One region of the Rhizobium sp. USDA 4016 genome, then DNA from elsewhere that is predicted to be linked to it. Evidence: riboswitches for the same ligand, from Rfam matches in the RefSeq annotation. Region 1 holds a riboswitch; the other holds the start of a gene.
What was found. Region 1 has a riboswitch for cobalamin ahead of bluB (5,6-dimethylbenzimidazole synthase). Riboswitches for the same ligand answer to the same signal wherever they lie in the genome.

Region 2: another riboswitch for cobalamin. It lies ahead of nrdH (glutaredoxin-like protein NrdH); the one in region 1 lies ahead of bluB (5,6-dimethylbenzimidazole synthase).

What each region holds. Positions count from the first base shown of each region.
Region 1 covers NZ_JBWCCY010000004.1:1,730,837-1,738,688, forward strand. The annotation lists gene ACZ9DP_RS23750 (LTA synthase family protein) at 1-1,736, opposite strand, end outside; gene ACZ9DP_RS23755 (NAD+ synthase) at 1,916-3,595, shown strand; gene ACZ9DP_RS23760 (TolB family protein) at 3,616-4,446, shown strand; cobalamin riboswitch at 4,465-4,648, shown strand; gene bluB (5,6-dimethylbenzimidazole synthase) at 4,726-5,412, shown strand; gene ACZ9DP_RS23770 (DUF2865 domain-containing protein) at 5,417-6,502, opposite strand; gene ACZ9DP_RS23775 (NADP-dependent malic enzyme) at 6,629-7,852, opposite strand, start outside.
Region 2 covers NZ_JBWCCY010000003.1:255,470-263,321, reverse strand. The annotation lists partial or broken gene ACZ9DP_RS14350 (amidohydrolase family protein) at 1-285, opposite strand, end outside; gene ACZ9DP_RS14345 (pyridoxal phosphate-dependent decarboxylase family protein) at 521-1,789, opposite strand; gene ACZ9DP_RS14340 (hypothetical protein) at 1,776-2,069, opposite strand; gene ACZ9DP_RS14335 (hypothetical protein) at 2,869-3,255, opposite strand; partial or broken gene ACZ9DP_RS14330 (5-methyltetrahydropteroyltriglutamate--homocysteine S-methyltransferase) at 3,254-3,898, shown strand; gene ACZ9DP_RS14325 (hypothetical protein) at 3,916-4,065, opposite strand; partial or broken gene ACZ9DP_RS14320 (hotdog domain-containing protein) at 4,021-4,236, shown strand; cobalamin riboswitch at 4,438-4,662, shown strand; gene nrdH (glutaredoxin-like protein NrdH) at 4,926-5,147, shown strand; gene nrdI (class Ib ribonucleoside-diphosphate reductase assembly flavoprotein NrdI) at 5,159-5,572, shown strand; gene nrdE (class 1b ribonucleoside-diphosphate reductase subunit alpha) at 5,542-7,710, shown strand; gene nrdF (class 1b ribonucleoside-diphosphate reductase subunit beta) at 7,731-7,852, shown strand, end outside.

The DNA.
Region 1 (7,852 bases):
TATTTCTTCTGCACGCGGCCGAGGAAGCCGGTGTAGAAGGGATGCTCGAAACCGGCGAACTTGAGGAGGTTGTAGGAGATCAGCGACGGGCTGATCGTACCGACGTTCTCCTTCACGCCTTTCTTGTTCGACCAGATGACCAGCGGCGTTTCATGCTCGCGCTTCATCACGTCGAGCGGCGCCCTGCGGGTCGCGACCTGGTCCGCCATGTAGCCGGCGCTCATATAGACGTTGCCGAGCGGCGGCAGGTGATCGCCCCAGAGTACGATGATCGTTTCGCGCTCGCGCTTCGAGGCCCAATCCATCAGCATCTTGAGACTGTCGTCAGCTTCCTTCACGCCCTGCGTATAGGTCGCAAGCGTCGCACGGTCGGCCTCCGGAATGTTGCCGCGGATGCCGATCGTGTTGCGTGCATAGCGATACGGCTCGTAGGGACCATGTCCCTGCAAGGTGACAGCGAAGAAGAAGAACGGCTTATCGAGGCCGTCGCCCTCGCGCATGATCTCCTTCATCAGGGAATCGTCGGAGGCAAAGATGCCGCGCTTTTCCATCGGCGGCATCGTTTCTTCGGTCCGGAACTCCTCGAAACCGAAATCCTTGTAGACCTGGTTTCGGTTCCAGAACCAGCCGCTGAAGGGGTGCAGGGCGCGGGCGATATAGCCTTCGCCGCGGAAGAAGGTGGCAAGCGAGGGCACGTCGCTGCGGACATATTGCTGGTAAGGAATGCTGCCATAAGGCAGGAAGGCATTCGAGAAGCCGGTCAGTGCCTCGAATTCGACATTGGCGGTCATGCCGCCGAATTCCGGCGAGAAGACGTAGCCGGACTGCGCGGCGCGGACGTTCGGCATCGGATCGGCGCTGAATGAGAGGTTTTTCAACCTCATCGGATCCCAAAAGGACTCGCTCATCAGCATGATGATGTCCGGCTTTTCTTCCGGGCCGGTTAGATAGCCGTAGTTGCGCGAGGGGATCGCGTCGAGCGCATCGGCGTTGAGACCGGCGGGCGCTGCGACATCGGCCATCGGGATGTTGAAGAGGAAGGCCAGTATGAAGCCGTTGCTGCGGTAGTTCTCCTTCTGGTCCCACATCATCGGTACCACCTGCAGGCGGTCGCGAATGTAGGAATATTGCGAATAGTCCATGAGCGACGCGAAGGCCGTTAGCACCGGCAACCCGAGGCAGAGGTGGCGCAGGCGCGCCTGGCGAGAGAGTTTCGGGAAGTTCTGCCAGGCATAACGCCATGCGAAAACGATGCCTGCGGTGGAAAGCACGATGCCGACGAGAAGTGCTGTGGCGGTCCACGGGCTGTCTCGCACCATGACCGGCAGCAGCTCCATGATCTGACGGGTAAAGAGTACGTCGGACGGATAGAAGGGGTCGGAGAGAAAGTGCTGCTTCTGATTGGAGACAAAGGCCGGGATCAGGAAAAGCGGGATCAATACCAATGCCGATTGGTAGCGCCGTCCAAATACGGCATCGAGGGTCAACATCACGATCGTCAGCATGGCGACGGTCGTCATGCCGGGCCTAACCGTCGATGTCAGGAACTCGCCGACATCGGTCAACGTGCCGCGCGCAATCCACTCGACGGTGATAACGCTGAGGAAAGCGAGAGAAAACGAAAATACGATGCCGATTGCCGCGCGCGCTGCCGGAGACTGAACACTCGACCCGAAACCGGCGGAAAGCAGTGCTGCTTTTCTGGCCGGTACGGACTTCATTATCAACGCAATCAACGGCATACTCCGACGTCATAAAATCTTCACCGAAGTGTCACATGCCTGTCATGAACGCTAGATGAACCTTTCGGTTTCCCGGCTTTTCCCTATGGTTTGAGTTTTTCGCCCGGCAGACCCCGCGGCTTTTCATGGCGCGGGCAATTGAAGCGGCGGGCGGCCCGCGCTAAATGGATGACATGACACAGGAAAACGCTCCTTTGAATACGCTCCAGATTGCCGTTGCCCAGTTGAACCCGACAGTCGGCGATGTCGCCGGAAACCTCGCCAAAGCTCGTGAGGCACGCGCCGATGCGGCCCGCCAAGGCGCGGATCTGCTGCTTCTGACGGAGCTTTTCATTTCCGGTTATCCGCCGGAAGACCTCGTGCTGAAACCGGCCTTTCTGAGGGCCTGCCTGAAGGCGGTCGAGGACCTCGCGGCCGATACCGCAGACGGCGGCCCCGGCGTCATCGTCGGCTTCCCGCGGCAGGGAAAGACGGGGCGGCATAACTCGGTTGCAGTTCTCGACGGCGGCCAGATCCTGGTGCTGCGTGACAAGATCGACCTGCCGAACTACGGCGAGTTCGACGAGAAGCGCGTCTTTTCCGAAGGATCGATGCCGGGGCCGGTGAATTTCCGCGGCGTGCGGATCGGCGTGCCGATCTGCGAAGAGATCTGGAACGATCTCGGCGTCTGCGAGACACTCGCCGAAAGTGGCGCCGAAATCCTGCTGGTGCCGAACGGTTCACCCTATTATCGCGGCAAGGTCGACGTGCGCCATCAGGTGGCGCTCAAGCAGGTGATCGAAACCGGCCTGCCGCTAATCTTCGCCAATCAGCTCGGCGGGCAGGACGAACTCGTCTTCGACGGTGCGAGTTTCGCCTTCAATGGCGACAAATCGCTGGCCTTCCAGATGAGCCAGTTCGAAACCGCGCTGGCGGTGACGACCTGGAAGCGCGGCGAAAACGGCTGGCGCTGTAGCGAAGGCCCGATGTCACGTATTCCCGAGCCCGACGAGGCCGACTATCGCGCCTGCCTGGTCGGTTTCCGCGATTATGTGAATAAGAACGGCTTCAAGAATGTCGTCCTCGGCCTTTCCGGCGGCATCGACTCGGCGATCTGCGCGGCGATCGCCGTCGATGCGCTCGGCGAGGAGCGCGTCCGAACGGTGATGCTGCCATATCGCTACACGTCAACCGATTCGCTGAAGGATGCGGCCGACTGCGCCAAGGCGCTCGGATGCCGCTACGACATCGTGCCGATCGAGGAGCCGGTGAAGGGCTTCACCTCGGCGCTCTCGCCGCTGTTCGAAGGAACCGATAGCGGCATTACCGAGGAGAACTTGCAGAGCCGGGCGCGCGGCACGATCCTGATGGCGATTTCCAACAAGTTCGGTTCCATGGTGGTCACGACCGGCAACAAGTCGGAAATGTCGGTTGGATATGCGACGCTCTACGGCGACATGAACGGCGGCTTCAATCCGATCAAAGACCTCTACAAAATGCAGGTCTATGCGCTGTCGCGCTGGCGCAATGGTCATGTGCCGCCGGAAGCGCTGGGGCCGTCCGGCGAGGTGATCCCGCAGAACATCATCGACAAGGCGCCGTCCGCCGAGCTTCGCCCGGACCAGACGGACCAGGATTCGCTACCGCCTTATCCGGTGCTCGACGACATCCTCGAATGCCTCGTCGAGAAGGAGATGGCGGTCGAGGAGATCCTCGCGCGTGGGCATGATGTGGCGACCGTCCACCGCGTCGAGCATCTGCTCTATCTCGCCGAATACAAGCGCCGGCAGTCGGCTCCGGGCGTGAAGATCACCAAAAAGAACTTTGGGCGCGATCGCCGCTACCCGATCACCAACCGGTTCCGCGACCGGTAACCCAAAATCTGGGAGGATGCATGCGCAGTTCGGTCGAGATCTATAATATCCGCACCGGGGAAAGCCGGATTGTCGTCCAGACGGAAAAGCTGATCGAGGCGCCGAATTTTTCGCCCGATGGCGCCTATATGCTGTTGAATGGCGACGGGTTGCTTTACCGGCTGCGGCCGGACGGCTCCGGCGGCCTCCAGCAGGTCGATACGGATTTTGCGACGCAGTGCAATAACGATCACGGCATTTCGCCGGACGGGACACAAATCGTCATTTCGGACAAGACGGAATTCGGCAAGTCGGCGATCTATATTCTGCCGGCGGCTGGCGGGACGCCGCGGCTGATTACCGACAATCTGCCCTCTTATTGGCACGGCTGGTCGCCGAACGGGAAGGAGCTCGCCTATTGCGGCATTCGCGACGACGTCTTCGACATTTATACGATTTCCGTCGATGGTGGCCCCGAAAAGCGGCTGACGCATGGCGAGGGGCGAAACGACGGGCCGGATTATTCGGCCGACGGGAAATGGATCTACTTCAACTCCAGCCGCACCGGTCTCATGCAGATCTGGCGCATCCATCCGGATCGAACCGGCCTGGAGCAGGTGACGCACGACAATTACGGCAACTGGTTTGCGCATCCTTCACCGAAGAACGACAAGGTGCTGATCCTTTCTTACGATCCGGACGTCTTCGATCATCCGCGCGACCTTGATGTGCGGCTGCGGCTGATGGACATAGACGGCGACAACCTGACTACGCTGTTCGAGCTCTTCGGTGGGCAGGGCACGATCAATGTACCCTGCTGGTCACCGGATGGTGACGAATTTGCCTATGTGCGTTACTTCCCGGAGGCTTGAACGAGGCGCCGACTCAGGAGATAGAGACTGCCGTCAGGTGCCTGCATCCAGCAGGAGAATCGGGAATCCGGTGAAGGACCGGAACGTGCCCAACGCTGTGAGGCTGACGCTTGCTGCAACAATGGCCACTGGCATCTGCCGGGAAGGCCGCAGAAAGCGGGTGACGCCAAGTCAGAAGACCGGCCTGGCAAGATAGACCGAACCGCGCGGACGGCGGCGAGGTTTTTGACGCTTCCCGCGCTGCGGTGCGGGTGCTCAAGCATTGTTGGGGATTTAACGATGCAACTTGATCCTTTCGCCCGCGCGCTGGTGCCGGCCGGCGAGTTCTCCGAACACGACCGGGCCTCGGTCTATAGAGCCATCGAAACGCGCCGCGACGTGCGCGACCAGTTTCTGCCCGATCCTCTGCCCGACGATCTGGTGTCGCGGCTGCTTGGGGCAGCGCATGCCGCGCCGTCGGTCGGTTTCATGCAGCCCTGGAATTTCATCGTGATCCGCGATCCGAAGGTGCGCCAGGCCGCGTGGCAGGCGTTTTCGCGCGCCAACAAGGAAGCGGCCGAGATGTTTGAAGAGGAGCGGCGGGATATGTACAGAAGCCTGAAGCTCGAAGGCATCCGCAAGGCACCGCTCAGCATCTGCGTCACCTGCGATCCGGACAGGGCAGGGCCGGTGGTCATCGGCCGCACCCACAATCCGCGTACGGATGTCTATTCGACCGTCTGCGCCGTGCAGAACCTGTGGCTTGCGGCCCGGGCCGAAGGCATCGGGGTCGGCTGGGTCAGCATCTTCCACGATGCGGATATTCGGGAACTGCTCGGCATTCCGGAGCGGATCGAGATCGTCGCCTGGCTTTGCCTCGGTTATGTCGATCAGCTTTACACCGCGCCGGAACTGGCCGTGAAAGGCTGGCGACAGCGCCTGCCGCTGGAAGAACTGGTCTTCTCCGACCGATGGGGAAGCCAGTAACGCGTCAGTTCTGCTGCGGCTGCGGTCCGGGCGTTGCGGGGTTCTTGAGATCGATCGCGCCCTGATCGCCGGCGAGAAACTGCGGACCGACCTGGCGGACTTTGCTATTCGCCGGGTCATAAGGGCGGTCCGGCACCTGCGGCTGCGGGGCAGGTGTGGACGCGGCGCCCGATGGCGGCTTCGTCTTGATACTGGTGATCGAGCCTTTCCTCGGCGGTTCGCTGATCGCCTGATTCTTGCGCATGTTCTCGTAATAGGCAGAGAGATTGCAGAAACAGGAGGACTTTTGGCCGGGCGCGCGGTTCTTGTAGGCAAAGGCATTCTGCATGGCGCTGTAGGGCGCACCGGTCGAGGCCGAGATCATGTTTGCGGCTTCGGTATTCGAGATGTCTTGATAGAAAAGCTCCGTCTCGATACCGGGGCACATTTTCGAACACGTCGCTGCGTCGCGGTTGAAATCGATCGATGTTGCATTCGTGGTGATCGGGAAGAAGCCGCCGTCGCAGGTGCGCACGCACATGGTGCTGACATGCGACATGAGCTCGCCGCGCGGCACGCCATATTGCATGTCGCCGTGTTCGCCTTCTCCAAGCGGAATGAAGGTATCGCTCCGCATCGCCTGTTCTTCGGGACTTGGTGCCGGCGCATAGGCCTGCGGATCCGGCGCATAGTCGAGTTCGTCGTTGCAGCCGTTGTCTTCGAGCGCCGCCATCAGCTCGCGGCGCACGCGATAATCGGCGCCGCCCTGATTGCGCAGTTCGTTGCGCCGCTCCTGCAGGTATCGAATGTTGTCGACCATGCGCGCCTCGGACTGCTGCAGCTCGCTGCAATAATCCGCATTCTCGCCGCCGATCACGACCATGCTGTCCATCGAGCAGCCGTAGCCGCGAAGGTCGTTGCGGACTTTACGAAGCTCGAGATTCTGCTCGGCGATCGCGCTCGCATATTGGCGGACTTCGGGGCCGTTGCCGATGACATGGGGCAGATCGGCGATGCGGCCGCGCAGGTCGTCGCAGATCGCATGCGTCTGCGCGGCAGCAGGCGCGGCCAAGGCAAGCAGGATCGCAAGGGTCAGGTTTCGGCGTTTCACGGCATCATCCCGCAGCAAGGTCAGGCCAGAGCACGGCGTGACATTCGCCGCATCCCGGCTTTCTAACCTGCTTCCGTTAACAAGCTGGCGACGCAATTGTAACGCATTTTCGCATTTTGCGACAACTTACGCCGGCTGAGAAGCCTCGACGACGGCAAGCGCGGCCATGTTGACCACGCCGCGCGAGGTGACCGAAGTCGACAGGATATGCGCAGGCTGTGCGGTCCCCAGCAGAATCGGGCCGACATGGAGCGCATCCATCATGGTGCGGACGAGGCCGAGCGAGATGTTGGCGGCATCGAGGTTCGGGAAAAGCAATAGGTTGGCTTCGCCGGCAAGCGAACTATCCGGCATGGCGCGCTTGCGCAGCGCTTCCGACAGTGCAGAACCGGCTTGCATTTCACCATCGACCTCCAGATCGGGGGCTTGTTCGCGCACGAGCTGCAGGGCATCGCGCATCTTGCGTGCACTCTCGGAGTTTCGGGAGCCGAAATTCGAATGGCAGATCAGCGCGGCCTTCGGCGTAATGCCGAAGCGGCGAACCTCCTGGGCCGCGAGAACGGCGATCTCGGCGATTTCCTCATGTGTCGGATTGTAGTTCACGAAGGTATCGGCGAAGAAGACCGGCCCTTTCTGGGTGATCAATAGGCTGAGACCGGCGAAGGTGCAGGCACCTGGCCGCTTGCCGATGATTTGGCCGACGTCTTTCAGGTGGCGGTCGAAGCGGCCTTCCACGCCGCAGATGAGGGCATCCGCCTCGCCGCGCTTCACCGACAAGGCGCCGATAACCGTGTTGTTAGTGCGCACGATCGTGCGGGCGGCTTCCGGATTGATGCCGGCGCGGCCGACGAGGGCGAAGTAGTCTTCGACATAGTCGCGGTAGCGCGGGTCGTCTTCGGGATTCACCACGGCGAAATCGATGTTCGGGCGAATGCGGATGCCGAACCGCTTGAGGCGAGCCTCGATGACCGAGGGGCGGCCGATCAGAATCGGCTCGCCGGTCTTTTCCTCCAGCAGAACCTGAGCCGCGCGCAGGACGCGCTCGTCTTCTCCCTCCGCGAAGATGACGCGTTTCTTCTCAGAAAGCTTGGCGCTGGTAAAGATCGGCTTCATGACGAAGCCCGAACGCCAAACGAAGCGGTTCAACTGATCGAGATAGGCGTCGAAATCGGCAATCGGCCGCGACGCGACGCCCGTCTCGGCGGCGGCTTTGGCGACAGCCGGGGCGATGCGCAGGATGAGACGCGGATCGAAGGGCGAAGGAATGAGGTAATTCGGACCGAAGACAGGCGTCTCGCCGGAATAGGCGCGGGCCGCGACGTCCGACACTTCCTCGCGGGCAAGCCCCGC
Region 2 (7,852 bases), on a different contig from region 1:
CGGTGCCGGCGAGCGTGTCGTCGGCAAGCGTCAGCCGACCGCTCTTTCGAAATACCTCACGTCCGTTCAAAATAAAGCGCGCCATGTCAGTGCCGATCGTCGACATTGCGTCTGTCACCACGAACACTCGTCCAGGACCATGCTTGCCGCGAATGGCGATGCCCATTGCCGCAGGATCGAAGTGAGCGATTATCCCGCGTGGAGCGAGCTGATCGCCAAGCGCGCGCCGACCACGCCGGGTTCGCGATGGCCAAGCGCACTCATGGCGTTGAAGAGATGTGTGACGTCGAGCGGGACGAGCTTCATCTCGATGCCGGTCAACCGGATGATCGGGGTGTCGGTGATCTGGTAGACCGAGACGAATCCGATCCCAAGCGGCCGATCTGGGATGCGACATGGACCTTGTTACGGCTGCCCATACGCGAAATCGCATGGAAGTTACCGGATCGATGAACCCCGTCAGGGTCGCGGGTCTAGACGTAACGGGACAATGGGGGCCGCACAGTCGGAAATGAGATCCTCATAGTGTACCCTTGCTGACAATTTCGCGACCTATTGTTTTAATGTGCTCTAAGGCTGCCTGAAGCGTATGCGGCGTAATCTCTGGATTTCCTGACATAAATCGGAGGCAGAATAGCTTGCCTGTTGGCTCACATTTCAACTTTCGAGAGTCGTTCTTCAGCAAGAACCCATGGAAGTAAAATTTGCCTAGTTCGCTCATCCGCGCGTATATAGCCCGATTTAATCTGGAGACTTCGTCTAGCGTGGAAGTCGATCCACCATGCCCAACGTAGACAAATGGAACAGAGTTAATGTCGGGTGTTCCGAGCAGAGTTTGGAACGCACCGTCCGCTTCCACATCATGATAAAATTGCTCGGCTAACGCGCAACGCTGGTCCACTAAGGTAGCCATTCCTTCCAGCCCAAGTTTGTTAATGTGCAAATATAGCTTCAGACTTGAAAAGGACTTGCTCCCAATCCCTGGGGTCAGCTGCCCCAATGACCAAGGGTCGTCCATAACAAGGGTGGAAGAGGTGCAAAACCCGACGAACTCAGAAGTGTCGCGAACTAGAAAGTAGCTGCACGTGTAAGGGACTGAGAGGACTTTATGCGGATCCAGGGAAATCGAATCCGCACGCTCAATTCCTTGAAGGCGACTACGCCGCTCTTTGCTGAACAGCAACTGGCCGCCATGGCACGCATCTACATGGATCCATGCGTCGGGCGCGTGCTCTTTCACCAAATCGATGACGCCATCGATGTTATCAATTGAAAGCGTCCGTGAATCCCCAGCGTTGATTACCACGCAGATAGGATACTCGTCGGTAGCCAAGCAATTGCGTAGAATGCGATCGAGTTCTTGGAGGTCGTATCGGTAGTCCCGTGTAGGCACCGGAAGGATGGCATCAGTACCCAAACCCGATATAGCGACAGCTCCCACCACGGAATAGTGCGTCAGGCCGCCCGGGATCAGAATTCTAACTTTCTTGTCTCGGCGCAACCCATCTTTCGAGACCGTGGGATTGAAACGTTTCCTGGCCATGAGGATGCCATACAGATTGGCCATCGTGCCTCCTGTGACTGCCACTCCTCCTACGTCCAAGACCGACTTCATTTCCGTGGTTTCAGGAAATTGCGCCAATCTACGAAGCCAACAAACGGTCGCCACTTCCACGAAAGTCGCGGCCTTCGCGGCAAACGTCGAGTTGTTCATATTCTGCTGTGCTAGCGCCTCAACCAAAGCGCCCGACAAAGCCGCAACACTGTTGCCGGCATCAGGGAAGCCCATGAAATTCGGCGAGGAAAAATTGAAGGAATTCTCTCAAAACAACCTGAATTTCATCTTCCAGCTCTTCAAAACTGCAGCCTCGGACAGGAGCTTGCCGTACGTACATTCGCTTTAATCGCGCGCTTTCATGAGGACCGTGAACGTACCCAGCCTCGGGGCGCTTTTTGAAAGCAATGCATTGATCGAGCGTTCTGTGAAGCAAATCCGCCCCGGCGACCAGATCGTAGTTCTCTTCGACGGTGCGAACAGATCGCTCGCCTCCGCGGTCAATACCCTCCATGCGTCGTCCTTCCGTAGGGTTTATACAAGTTTGTTTATCCATGCGCCCAAAGCATCAGTTCTCGCAGCCACTGCTTATGTTCCGGAGATGGTTTGTAGCCGAGATGCTCAACCGGGCGACGTCCTTCGACCTGTCCAGTCAAGCATCGAAAGAATTCGTCCTCGTCTCGATAGTCAAAGCCATAGACTTTCGAAATCAACTCGTTTACCGACCTCGCCGCTCTCCTTGCTATATTTTCGTATGCACCTCGACGATCCACGAGTACTACGTGCGGGGTGGTTATGGCGCTCAATACTGCGCGCATTTGGCATAGCTCGGATCGGAGAAAGGACTCTGAGAATTCGACCATCGGAATGACGAAACCGTCACTACGCTTGAAAGCCACCAGATCTAAGGCCTTCTCTATTATACGCTCGGGAAGAACGACCTTATGTTCGAATGGTACATCTTCATGCGTTAGTGGTGGGGCACCTATTTTCTGGTTTATACGTTGCGCAAAGCTCGTGTATGCAGATCTACACTGCGCGCTTACATCGCCAGACACAAAGAATTTAACGTCAATATCTCGCCCACGTTTCCCTATTGCATAGGATCCAAAGATGAGGCCGAATTGGCATTCTTCACGTGTCTGGGCGAACTGCAGCAATTCCTGGGTGATTGCATCGGTGGGAAACTGTCCCTCCGCGCAGGGACGCAGGTTTGTCGAATTAGCGTACATAATCAAGCTCCATCGGCCGCCTCTGGTGCGTAAGGTCGTTGCCCTTGCCCGAGCAATTGCCGTGCCAAGGAGAAAACCATGTCAGAACAACAGGATCAGCCTACAGCGCAGTGTCTCCATCCGACATATTGTCTTAAAGCCGACAACGTGTGTAATCGCTATCATGCAGCTTTGCACATTCCGGGCGGCGCTTCTGGCGCAGCGCGGCTGCTCATGGTGATCCGGGTAGACGCGCCTGCAAGCAGCCGCCTGATGGGCGCGTCTCCAGCATGACCATGCGATGACGTAGGCGAGGGTCATGCGGCGCTGGGCGAGTCCGATGGCGATGCGCCGGACCACCTTGATAGACCAGCAGATCAAATCCTGATGGTGGGCAATCCGCGGTCGTTTTTGGGGCGCCCCGTCATTGGCGCGGTACCGGATCACGGCCGTCATGGCGAAGGCGAGGATCGCGAGCGAGACGTTCATGTTGACCGGTCCAGTGACCATCTTGAACTGGTCGTTCGTTCGCGACGACATTGCCCGCAGCGAGACGTGCCGGCAGATCGCGCTGGCGATTCGTGACGAGGTCACCGACCTGGAGACGGTGGGCGCCAGGATGATCCAGATCGATGAGGCGGCGATGCGCGAGGGTCTCCCGCTCCGGCACAAGGACTGGAAGGCCTATCTCGATTGCGCCGTCGAATGCTTCCGCCTTTGCTCGGGTGGCGTGGCCAACCGGACCCAGATCCATACGCATATGTGCTATTCGGAATTCAACGACATCATCGGCGCCATTGCGGCGATGGATGCCGACGTCATCTCCATCGAGACCTCGCGCTCAAAGATGGAACTGCTCGACGCGTTCCGGAACTACAAATATCCGAACGAGATCGGCCCCGGGGTTTACGACATCCATTCGCCCCGCGTTCCCGACGTGCAGGAAATGACGGACCTGCTGTCTCTCGCACGTCAGCGCCTGGCCGATGACCAGCTCTGGGTCAACCCCGATTGTGGCCTGAAGACCAGGAACTGGGAGGAGGTCCGTCCGGCGCTGGTGAACATGGTCGCTGCGGCCAAAGTACTGCGGCATGGCCTCGCTCGCGACGACAAGCGGGTTGTGAGGGCGTGAAGCGAGAGTTTCCATCGTCAGGGGAGGCGGGGCACGCCTGGTGTTTCCATATGGTGGCCATCCCCGGAGAGGATCATCGTCGCGATTGGAACCTGCCGGCGCTTCCCCACGGGATCGTGGAGATGCACCATGACGATCTGCAGATGGTCGACATGGTTTTTGCCCATCAGTCCAACAGCGTCGGCAAGATGTTCGGCGGCGAAGCGCTTGCCTTTATGACCAAGGACGCCTTCGTGGCCGCCTCCCGTCGTTCGGGCAGGCTGGCGGTTCTGGCATCCTCGCAGCGGATCGACTTCAAGCGGCCGATTGCCGCCAGCGAAATTGTCGAGGCGCAGGCCAAGATCGTGAGGATGGGGCGTTCATCGATAACTGTCGAAGTCGCACTGTGGTCGGAGGACGTACTGTCGAGCGAGCGTCATTTGCGGCGCGCGGCCACTTCTTCATGGTCGCCGTCGATGACCATCGTCGCCCTGTCGCACTCATTCCCGGAAATTCAGCGGCGACCACTCATAGGGATTGACGATATTCAAACCTCGTCTACTATATCTTGTGTACGAGGTTCTTTTGATTCGCAAGGATCGGAAGCTAAGACGGGAATCCGGTGCGTGACGTCCATGATGGGCCGAGCAATGCCGGAGCTGCCCCCGCAACTGTAAGCGGCGAGCATTCGTTCGACAAAGCCACCGAGAGCGTGAGGCCTCGGGAAGGCGAGAACAATGCCGCGACCCGCAAGCCAGGAGACCTGCCTCGATCAAAAACGTCCACGGGCGGGGTGTCCGGATGGCGAACGATGACCCATCGCGGCATAACGGCCGCCATCATCGTTCATCATCGTTTCCCCGAAACTCCCGCTTATCACTTCGGGTGAAGTCTATGTCCATGCGTTCTGATCCGCACCGTCGCGAATGCCGGGCCTATAGCACTGCCCGGCAAGCGATCGTGCCTGCCTTCCTTTCGAATTCCTGTCGCACAGACTCGGCGGATGTCCGAGAAACTCTTTATGTCCATCAAACAGGCGAGGATATCCATGAGCATCACCGTCTACAGCAAGCCTGCCTGCGTCCAGTGCACGGCGACGACCCGCGCGCTTGATCGGCAGGGCATCGACTATACGATCATCGATGTCTCGACCGACTCTGCCGCTTACGAGCTCGTACAGGGTCTCGGCTATCGCCAGGTTCCCGTCGTCGTCGCCGGCGAGCAGCATTGGGCCGGCTTCCGCCCGGACATGATCAGCGCTCTGGCTTGATGGCTGCTGGGATGGGCGGGCTCGTCTATTTTTCCAGCCGCTCGGAAAACACCCATCGCTTTGTGCAGAAGCTGGGCTTGCGAGCGCAGCGCATTCCGATTGGTGGCGAACCCGGCCTTGAGACGGCGAATCCGTTCGTTCTCGTCGTGCCAACTTATAGCGGCGAGGGCGGCAAGAATGCGGTGCCAAAACAGGTGATCCGTTTCCTCAACGAGGCGGCAAACCGCTCAAATCTCCGCGGCGTCATCGCCTCGGGCAACAGCAACTTCGGAGCGACCTTCGGGTTCGCCGGCGACCTCATCTCGCAAAGGTGCGGAGTGCCGTATCTCTACAGGTTCGAGCTCATCGGCACGCAAGAAGATGTCGTCAACGTCAGATATGGATTGGAACGATTTTGGACACGGCAATTCTCGAACGCGCGGTGAAGGCGCCGGACACGAAGGCGGCTGAACCAGCGCTGGACTATCATGCGCTCAATGCGATGCTGAATCTCTACGACGAGGAGGGAAAGATCCAGCTGGACAAGGATCGGCTGGCGACCAAGCAGTACTTCCTTCAGCACGTCAACCAGAACACCGTCTTCTTCCATAATCTGCGGGAGAAGCTGGATTACCTGGTGACCGAAGGTTACTACGAGCAGGGGGTGTTGGATCAGTACTCGTTCAATTTCGTGCGTGATCTCTTCGATCACGCCTATGCGAAGAAGTTCCGGTTTCCGACGTTTCTCGGCGCTTTCAAATATTATACCAGCTATACGCTGAAGACCTTCGACGGAAAGCGCTATCTGGAGCGCTATGAAGACCGTGTCTGCATGGTGGCGCTGGCCCTGGCGCGCGGCAATGAGCAGCTTGCCCATGACTTGGTGGACGAAATCATCTCCGGCCGCTTCCAGCCGGCAACGCCGACCTTCCTCAACGCCGGCAAGAAACAGCGCGGCGAGCTCGTCTCCTGCTTTCTGCTGCGCGTCGAGGACAACATGGAGTCTATCGGCCGCTCGATCAATTCGGCGCTGCAGCTCTCCAAGCGCGGCGGCGGTGTGGCGCTGTCGCTGACCAACATCCGCGAAGCCGGTGCGCCTATCAAGCAGATCGAGAACCAGTCCTCCGGCATCATCCCCGTGATGAAGCTGCTCGAAGACAGCTTCTCCTATGCCAACCAGCTTGGCGCGCGGCAGGGGGCGGGCGCCGTCTACCTCCATGCCCACCATCCGGACATTATGCGCTTCCTCGATACCAAGCGCGAAAATGCCGACGAGAAGATCCGCATCAAGACCCTGTCGCTCGGCGTCGTCATCCCCGACATCGCCTTCGAACTCGCGAAGAACAACGAGGATATGTATCTGTTCTCGCCCTATGACGTGGAGCGGGTCTATGGCGTGCCCTTCACCGAAATTTCGGTCACGGAAAAATATCGCGAGATGGTCGCCGATGGCCGCATCCGCAAGAAGAAGATCAAGGCACGGGACTTCTTCCAGGTGATCGCCGAGATCCAGTTCGAGAGTGGTTATCCCTACCTCATGTTCGAGGACACGGTGAACCGCGCCAACCCGGTCGCCGGCCGCATCACCATGAGCAACCTCTGCTCGGAAATCCTACAGGTGAGCGAGGCGAGCGAATACGGCGACGACCTCTCCTATAAACATATGGGGAAGGATATCTCCTGCAATCTCGGTTCGCTCAATATCGCCGCCGCGATGGACAGCCCCGATTTCGGCAAGACGATCGAGATGTCGATCCGGGCGCTGACGGCCGTTTCCGACATGAGCTATATCTCCTCCGTACCCTCGATCGAAAATGGCAACGACGAAAGCCATGCCATTGGCCTCGGCCAAATGAACCTGCACGGCTATCTTGCCCGCGAACGCATCTTCTATGGCTCCGAGGAAGGCATCGATTTCACCAACATCTATTTCTACACGGTGACCTATCACGCGATCCGTGCCTCGAACCGGCTGGCAATCGAGCGGGGCCAGAGTTTCAAGGGCTTCGAGAACTCGAAATATGCCTCGGGCGAGTATTTTGACAAATATACCGGGCAGGAATGGAAGCCTGCGACCGAGCGCATCGCCGACATCGTCGAGAAGGCCGGTATTGCCATCCCGACGCAGGAAGATTGGCTCGCGTTGAAGCAGTCCGTGATGACTTCAGGTCTCTATAACCAGAACCTGCAGGCCGTGCCGCCGACGGGCTCGATCTCCTACATCAATCACTCGACCTCCTCAATCCATCCGATCGTCTCGAAGATCGAGATCCGCAAGGAAGGCAAGATCGGCCGCGTCTATTACCCGGCCGCCTTCATGACCAACGACAATCTCGACTATTATCAGGATGCCTACGAGATCGGGCCGAAGAAAATCATCGATACCTATGCGGCCGCCACCCAGCATGTCGATCAGGGCCTGTCGCTGACGCTGTTCTTCCGCGACACGGCGACGACCCGCGACATCAACCGGGCGCAAATCCACGCCTGGAAGAAGGGCATCAAGACCATCTACTACATCCGGCTCCGCCAGATGGCGCTCGAAGGCACGCAGGTTCAGGACTGCGTTTCCTGCACGCTCTGAATCTTTGAGGGACGATGACAATGACCATGCAATTCGAGCCGGCAAGCCGCGTTCGCGCCATTAACTGGAACCGCATCGAAGACGATAAGGATCTCGAAGTCTGGAATCGCTTGACCGGCAATTTTTGGCTGCCGGAAAAGGT